Mucilaginibacter gracilis: one gene and its partner. The protein of the gene in region 2 interacts with the protein of the main gene of each other region in a pairwise test. Links are inferred from orthologs where the notes say so. Each region holds a gene or a part of one and is shown on either strand. Other genes may lie near its edges.

The links. The genes of interacting proteins can lie anywhere in the genome.
Region 1: the proteins of nusG (region 2) and rho interact in binary tests that used the Escherichia coli proteins (3 or more experiments, as listed by UniProt). The link is inferred for Mucilaginibacter gracilis from one-to-one orthologs.

What each region holds. Positions count from the first base shown.
Region 1 is NZ_RBKU01000001.1:6,013,587-6,018,108, reverse strand. What follows is about bases 1-2,887. They hold rho (transcription termination factor Rho), read right to left. Parts: upstream 2,318-2,887; coding sequence 683-2,317; downstream 1-682. Other genes in these bases: pyrF (orotidine-5'-phosphate decarboxylase), read left to right, coding at 2,570-2,887; pssA (CDP-diacylglycerol--serine O-phosphatidyltransferase), read right to left, coding at 1-611. In the rest of the region: more of pyrF, read left to right, coding at 2,888-3,403; BDD43_RS26740 (DUF2851 family protein), read left to right, coding at 3,515-4,522. UniProt on the Escherichia coli protein: Facilitates transcription termination by a mechanism that involves Rho binding to the nascent RNA, activation of Rho's RNA-dependent ATPase activity, and release of the mRNA from the DNA template.
Region 2 is NZ_RBKU01000001.1:2,729,216-2,733,342, reverse strand. What follows is about bases 1-2,704. They hold nusG (transcription termination/antitermination protein NusG), read right to left. Parts: upstream 1,772-2,704; coding sequence 1,229-1,771; downstream 1-1,228. Other genes in these bases: tuf (elongation factor Tu), read right to left, coding at 2,142-2,704; secE (preprotein translocase subunit SecE), read right to left, coding at 1,785-1,979; rplK (50S ribosomal protein L11), read right to left, coding at 605-1,045; rplA (50S ribosomal protein L1), read right to left, coding at 1-502. Outside these bases: more of tuf, read right to left, coding at 2,705-3,329. UniProt on the Escherichia coli protein: Part of the processive rRNA transcription and antitermination complex (rrnTAC). The complex forms an RNA-chaperone ring around the RNA exit tunnel of RNA polymerase (RNAP).

The DNA.
Region 1 (4,522 bases), 3.3 Mb from region 2 along the record:
AAATTTTCCTGAAAATCGGTACTCTTAAACTTGAGCGACATTAAAGGAATCTCGGCTACAAGTAACGAACACATAACGAGTGTAAAGCACGATAAAAAGAACGGATTTAAAATATAATCGCGGTAAAACATGTTGCCGTGCAGCAATATAAGCGGAAATGACGCTATCAAAATGGCATTGGCCGGGGTTGGTAAACCTATAAATATATCGGTCTGCCGCTCGTCGGTATTAAATTTAGCCAAGCGTAGGGCCGAAAACACGGGTATTAAAAAAGCAATAAAGTTGAGGTACTGGCTTACGTGATCTATCTGCGGCGCCTCGAGCAGTAACTCGTATAGTATAGCCGATGGCAATACGCCAAAACTTACCAGGTCGGCAAGCGAATCAAGATCTTTACCAATGCCGGAGAATGATTGCAGCATGCGCGAGGCAAAGCCATCAAAAAAATCAAAAATGGCAGCTAAAAATATAGCGTATGCTGCAAATATTAAGTTGTGCTGAAAGGTGAAAACTATACCTAAGCAGCCACTAAACAAATTTGCACAGGTAATGGCATTGGGTAGATGTTTTCGTACTCGTTGCTGCACTTGCTGTGGATGTAATTGATTCATTTAATTATAACGAAATTATTGCCTGTGAAGTTTAATTACCCGCCGTGCAATAATTCCGTTACACAAAACTATTAAGAATTCATGGATATAAGGAATTCTTCGTTAGTTTTTGTTCCACGCATTTGCGCTTGCAAAAACTCCATTGATTCCTGCGAATTCATATCGGCTAAATGGTTACGTAATATCCAGATGCGTTGCAGCGTTTCGCGGTCAAGCAGCAAATCATCACGGCGTGTGCTCGATGCAGTAAGGTCAATAGCCGGGAATATACGCTTGTTAGATAATTTACGATCTAATTGTAACTCCATGTTACCGGTACCTTTAAACTCTTCAAAAATAACCTCGTCCATCTTGGAGCCGGTTTCGGTTAAGGCGGTAGCAATAATGGTTAACGAGCCGCCATCTTCAATTTTACGGGCTGCACCAAAAAAGCGTTTTGGCTTGTGCAATGCATTGGCATCAACACCACCCGACAATATTTTACCCGATGCTGGTGCAACGGTATTGTAAGCACGTGCCAAGCGGGTTATAGAATCTAAAAGGATAACTACATCGTGGCCGCACTCAACCATGCGTTTAGCTTTTTCTAAAACAATGTTGGCTATTTTAACGTGGCGCTCGGCAGGCTCATCAAAGGTTGATGATACAACTTCGGCACGCACGCTGCGGGCCATATCGGTAACCTCTTCGGGGCGTTCGTCAATCAGCAATATAATCAGGTAAACTTCCGGATGGTTTTTGGCAATGGCATTGGCCACATCCTTTAGCAACATGGTTTTACCTGTTTTGGGCTGCGCTACAATTAACCCACGCTGCCCTTTACCTATTGGGGCAAACAAATCAATAATACGGGTTGAGTAGTTGCCCATCTCGGTAAAAAGGTTCAATTTTTCCGAAGGGAAAAGTGGCGTTAAGTGGTCAAACGGTACACGGTCTCGCACTTCGGCAGGTACCCGGCCATTAATGGCCTCAACACGTACCAGCGGAAAATATTTTTCACCTTCTTTTGGTGGGCGTATGCTGCCCCGTACCGTATCGCCTGTTTTTAAACCAAAAAGCTTAATTTGCGATTGCGATACATAAATATCATCCGGAGAGGTTAAGTAGTTATAATCAGACGAGCGTAAAAAGCCGTAACCATCGGGCATAATCTCTAAAACGCCTTCGTTAACTATTACGTTATCAAAATCAAGGTTAATTGCCGGCTCCTGGCTTTTTTGTTGATTAGCCGCTCCGTTGCCATTATTGTTAAACTTGCGTTCAAATTTTTGCGGGCGTATTTCGGTAGCTGGTTGTGGTTCTTGTGGTTTGCTGCTTTCTTCGCCGGCCTGCTCAGTTACCGGTGATGGCGTTTCGGCAACAGTTGGTGCCGGCCTTTCTGGCTGCTGCTCCTCTTCGTTTTGATCAAAAAGGTTGGTGTCGTTTACCTGTACCTCAACGCGTGGTTCGTTTTTTGGCTTCAAGGTGCGTACCCTTTTGCGGGGGGCACTACTTTCGGCACTTTCGGGCTCTGGTGTAGCAGGAGTATAATTTGATGTAACGGTTTCTTGTTGGGCGCGTGCCGCCTCTATTAATTGTTGTTGCTCAACTATTTTGGTAATTAGCTCTGCTTTTCTAAAACTATCTGCTTCGGCAATTCCAAAGCTTTTAGCTAATACGCGTAGTTCAGAAACGAGCTTATCGTTTAATTCTGTTGTGTTAGACATGTGTTGAATAAATATTTCAAAAGGATTTTTTTGGGTAGAAATTACCTTGCGCCAAGTATTGTGTTTTGAATCTGAACTAAAAATAAATTATTTGGAAACTTTTAAACTGATTCTTTGGTGCAAGAAATTCAGGAAAACGCTACAATTTTAGACAATTTATTTAATAGTTCAAATTTTTTTAAAAATATAATCGTTTAAATTGAATCATTTTGTGTATTTTTCATTCTTTTGCACAAAAATAATACCAAGTTCATGCCATCTCGCCAACAACTCATCCAACAGATCAAACAAAAAAAATCTTTCCTATGTGTAGGTTTAGATACCGATATTGAAAAGATACCCCGTTTTTTGTTGGATTTTGACGACCCTGTTTTTGAGTTTAACAGGCAGATTATTAATGCCACTCATGATTTATGCGTGTCGTACAAGCCAAACTCCGCATTTTACGAGAGCCGGGGCGTAAAGGGCCTGCAAAGCCTGGCCAAAACATGGCAACATTTACCCGCCGAAACCCTTAATATTATTGATGCCAAACGCGGCGATTTAGGCAATACTACAGATATGTACGCCAAAGCTTTTTTTGACCAGGCTGCGTCGGGCGTGAGTTTTGATGCTATTACGCTATCCCCTTACATGGGTACAGACAGCGTAACGCCCTATTTAAAGTACGATGGTAAATGGATAATTGTTTTGGGGCTAACATCAAACCCGGGCAGTAAAGATTTTCAATACCTGGTTAACAAAGGTGGCTATTTGTACGAAGAGGTGGTAAAAAAAGCTGTAACCTGGGCTGGTGCCGATAGGATTATGTTTGTAGTTGGGGCTACCAAAAGTACCGAGTTCACCAACATCCGCAAATACGCTCCCGATAACTTTTTGCTGGTACCCGGCGTTGGCGCTCAAGGCGGAAGTCTGGCCGATGTTTGCCAATATGGAATGAATAGCGATTGCGGATTAATTGTAAATGCTTCGCGATCCATTATATACGCATCTAACGAGCGCGATTTTGCTGACGCTGCACGTGCCGAAGCAATAAAACTTCAACAAGAAATGAAGGTGGAGTTGGAGAAAGCAGGGGTGATTTAGTCTTAAGTCCATAGTTGTGAGTCTTTAGTCATTAAGACTTATACAATTAATTTATATCTTGGCTTTGTAAACGGACTCAGGACCTAAGGCTTCCGACTCAAGACTTAAACAATGCATTTCAACGAAGATTTTTTGCAATACATCTGGAAGTTTAGGCTATTTGATATGAATAACCTGCACACCACCGATGGTGAGGAGTTGCAAATTATATCGCCAGGTTTACAAAACACAAACGCAGGCCCCGATTTTCAGGATGCCAAAATTAAGATAGGGGATACCCTTTGGGCGGGCAATGCCGAAATACACTTATCATCATTGGAGTGGAAACAGCACGGGCACCACACCAATAATGCCTATAATAGCGTGATATTGCATGTGGTGTACCGCGACGATGAGCCTGTTTACCGTAGCAACGGTACAAAGGTACCTACGCTTGTTTTGTTCAACCGCATCTCGCAGGAGCTTTACACACGATACCATCATTTAATATTTGACCAAAAACAGTTTATCCCCTGCGAAAGCCGGATAGGAACGATTGACGGTTTATTGATACAAAACTGGTTAACCCGTGTATTAATAGAGCGATTACAAAAACGCTCCATTGCACTTACGGAAGCATTAAAGGTTAATCGTGGCGATTGGGAGGAAACTTTTTACCAGTTTTTGGCGGCCAATTTTGGTTTTAAAATAAATGCGCTACCTTTTGAGATGCTCGCAAAATCGTTACCGCAAAATATACTGGCCAAGCACAAAAATAACACCATGCAAATTGAGGCGTTAATTTTTGGCCAGGCCGGCTTTTTAACTGAAGATTTAGCGGACGAGTACCCGCAATTGCTCAAAAAGGAATACGATTTTTTGCAAAAAAAGTATAACCTTAAACCAATAGAAAAACATCTGTGGAAATTTTTACGGCTGCGGCCGCTTAATTTCCCAACCATCAGGCTGGCGCAATTTGCTGCCTTGGTGGCAACATCAAACAACTTATTATCAAAAGTGTTGGAAACGCGCGAGCCTGAAGCCTTTTTTAAACTATTTGATGATATTAAGGTTAATGCTTACTGGGATAATCATTATCAATTTGATAAGCCTTCGGTTATTGCCAATAAAACAATGGGT
Region 2 (4,127 bases):
TTTTATCAACCTTGAAGTCAATTTTACCTGCTTTTACCTCAGTTACAGCTTTACCCACATCCTGGGTTACTGTACCTGATTTAGGGTTAGGCATTAAGTTACGCGGGCCTAATATACGACCCAAACGACCAACTTTAGCCATAACACTTGGCATAGTGATGATAATATCAACATCAGTCCATCCACCTTCAATCTTGGCGATATAATCATCCAAGCCTACAAAATCAGCACCTGCATCTTTAGCTTCTTGTTCCTTTTCAGGAGTACAAAGCACCAATACACGTACAGTTTTGCCGGTTCCGTGAGGTAAGGTTGCAATACCACGCACCATTTGATTGGCTTTACGCGGATCAACACCTAAACGAACATCTATATCAACCGAAGCATCAAATTTAGCGATAGTAATATCTTTCACTAATGAAGATGCATCCTGTAAAGAATACGCTTTATTAACCTCAACTTTGGATAGTGCCGTTTTTTGATTTTTTGTTAATCTTGCCACTGTCTTTTAAACTGATTAGTTATTTAATGTTTCAATTTCGTTTTTCGAATTTTTGATTTCGGTGTTTAATTCCGAGAGTAAAAATCCGACTTCGGAAATCATTTAATTCCAGGGCGCTGTACCAGAAACGGTAATTCCCATACTGCGAGCTGTGCCTGCCACCATTTTCATGGCCGATTCAACTGTGAATGCATTTAAGTCGGTCATTTTATCTTTGGCGATAGTTTCAACCTGGTCCCAGCTTACGCTTGATACCTTTTTACGGTTGGGTTCTGCCGATCCGCTCTTTAAACCGGTAGCTTCCAATAACTGGATAGCAACTGGTGGAGTTTTGATGATAAAATCAAACGATTTATCTACATAAACTGTGATTACTACTGGCAACACTTTACCTGGCTTGTCTTGCGTACGGGCATTAAACTGCTTGCAAAACTCCATAATGTTCACACCTTTAGCACCCAATGCTGGGCCTATTGGAGGAGATGGGTTTGCAGCGCCGCCTTTTACCTGTAGCTTAACCATTGCACCGACTTCTTTTGCCATTTTAATTTAATTATTGTTACTTAATGTTAATAAGTGGAAGCTATGTAACATTTTCTTAGATTTGAGTATTGAGATATGAGATTTTAAACCTCTTTTTCTCTTTACTTTCTTCCAATTATCGTGATCAGATTTTTAATGCCGATAGGGTATCTCAAAATCCTATCTAACATGTTACATCTAAAATTATTCTTTTTCAACCTGCATGTAATTCAATTCGAGCGGCGTACGGCGGCCAAATATCTTTACCATTACTTTCAGTTTCTTTTTCTCTTCGTTAACTTCTTCAATAACGCCGCTAAAGCCATTAAACGGCCCATCCATTACCTTAACGTTTTCGCCAATGTAATATGGTACGTTCATTGTTTCGCCTTGCTCGCTCATTTCGTCAACCTTACCTAAAATACGGTTAACTTCGGCCTGGCGCAAAGGAATAGCGTTACCTTGTTTATCGCCTAAAAAGCCAATAACGCTGTTTATATTTTTTATAATGTGCTCCAACTCACCGTCGAGCGCGGCTTCCATCAGTACGTAGCCCGGAAAAAAGTTACGCTCTTTTGCTATTTTCTTTCCATCGCGCATCTGGTAATATTTTTCCATTGGTATTAATACCTGCGGAACCAGATGTGATATACCTAAACGATTAATTTCGGCATCTATGTATTGCTTAACCTTTTTTTCTTTACCACTTATGGCTCTCACCACGTACCATTTCAACTGATCGCTCATCGTTATTAAAATATTACGCTAATGATTTATAGAAGTATTGCAGTAAACGGCCAAATGATTGATCCATAAGCAATACTATTAAAGCTATGATAATAGCAGCTATCAATACTAAAATTGCACTATTTTGTAATTCGCTCCACGTAGGCCAGGTTACCTTTTCGGTAAGCTCTTCGTAGGACTCCTTTATATATTCAGTTACTTTAGCCATTTTGTTTACTTCCTCTTCAAGCACGGGAACAAGGATTCGAACCCTGATCAAAGGTTTTGGAGACCTCTATTCTACCGTTGAACTATTCCCGTTTATTATAAGAAAACATAAGCCCGCATTTGATAGCAGACTTATGTTTCTCAATTAACCTTTTTTGAAATATTATTTCAAAATTTCTGTTACCTGACCAGCACCTACTGTTCTGCCACCTTCACGGATAGCGAAACGTAAGCCTTTTTCCATCGCGATAGCATTAATCAACTTTACAGTGATTGTTACGTTATCACCTGGCATAACCATTTCTACACCTTCGGCTAATGAAATTTCACCAGTTACGTCTGTTGTGCGGAAATAGAATTGCGGACGGTATTTGTTAAAGAATGGCGTGTGACGGCCACCTTCTGCTTTTGACAATACGTAAACCTCAGCCTTGAAATCTGTGTGAGGAGTTACTGAACCTGGTTTGCAAATAACCATACCACGACGGATGGCTTCTTTTTCAATACCACGTAATAATAAACCAACGTTATCACCAGCTTCACCACGGTCAAGGATTTTGCGGAACATCTCAACACCAGTTACGGTTGATTTTAAGTTCTCAGCACCCATACCTAAGATATCAACCTGATCACCTGAGTTAATAATACCACGCTCGATACGACCGGTTGCAACAGTACCACGACCAGTGATCGAGAATACGTCTTCAACAGGCATCAAGAAAGGAAGCTCAGTTAAACGTGGAGGAATTGGAATGTAGTTATCAACAGCGTTCATCAAATCCATGATCTTCTCAACCCATTTATCATCGCCGTTAAGACCACCTAATGCTGAACCCTGGATAACCGGGATATCATCACCTGGATATTCGTAGAATGATAATAATTCACGAATTTCCATTTCAACTAATTCTAATAATTCCGGATCATCAACCATGTCAACCTTGTTCATGAAAACAACAAGTGCAGGTACACCTACCTGACGTGCTAACAGGATGTGTTCGCGGGTTTGTGGCATCGGACCATCAGTTGCAGCAACTACTATGATAGCACCATCCATTTGAGCAGCACCTGTAACCATGTTTTTCACATAATCCGCGTGACCTGGACAGTCAACGTGAGCATAGTGACGGCTAGCAGTTGAATACTCAACGTGCGCTGTATTGATAGTAATACCACGTTCTTTTTCTTCAGGAGCTGAATCGATAGAATCGAAAGAACGAGCTTCTGAAAAACCTTTGTCAGCTAATACTTTGGTGATAGCTGCGGTAAGGGTTGTTTTACCGTGGTCAACGTGACCGATAGTACCGATGTTTAAGTGCGGCTTACTGCGGTCAAACTTTTCTTTTGCCATGATTTATAAATGTTTGTAGGTTAATTTTTATTTTCTAATTGTTATAATACTAAAATTATAGAGCCAACAATGGGATTTGAACCCATGACCTCTTCCTTACCAAGGAAGTGCTCTACCACTGAGCTACGTCGGCTTTTTTGTTAGTTCATTTGTTCACTTGTTGATTAGTTTATTAGTGCCAAGCACCAATGAACCAGCGAACTAATAAACCAATGAACCAAACTGAGCGGAAGACGAGGTTCGAACTCGCGACCTATAGCTTGGAAGGCTATCGCTCTACCAACTGAGCTACTTCCGCTTTTTTTAATGATTGAATGATTGAGTTTTTGAATGACTGAATGTTTAAAATTCAATTTTTCAATAACTCAATCATTTTCCTTTTTAATTTCCAGATCATTCAATCCATCAATCATTCAGGAACTCAATCCTTAACAAGTGGGGGGAGAAGGATTCGAACCTTCGTAGCCGAAGCAACGGATTTACAGTCCGTCCCATTTGACCGCTCTGGTATCCCCCCAAGTTAATTTTGGATTTGGTATTTTCAATTCGGGATTTGATTTTATTCAAATCAAAAAATCCCTTATCAAACATCCTATATCCAAAATTAAACTGAGCCTCCTATCGGGATCGAACCAATGACCTACTGATTACAAGTCAGTCGCTCTACCAGCTGAGCTAAGGAGGCAATTTATTTTTAAGAACAACCCCTTTTGTTTGCGAAGTAGTGTTGAGTACCTCTCCAAAAGGGATTGCAAATCTACACAATTTAAAAGCCTATCAAAATTTTTTTTCAAAAAA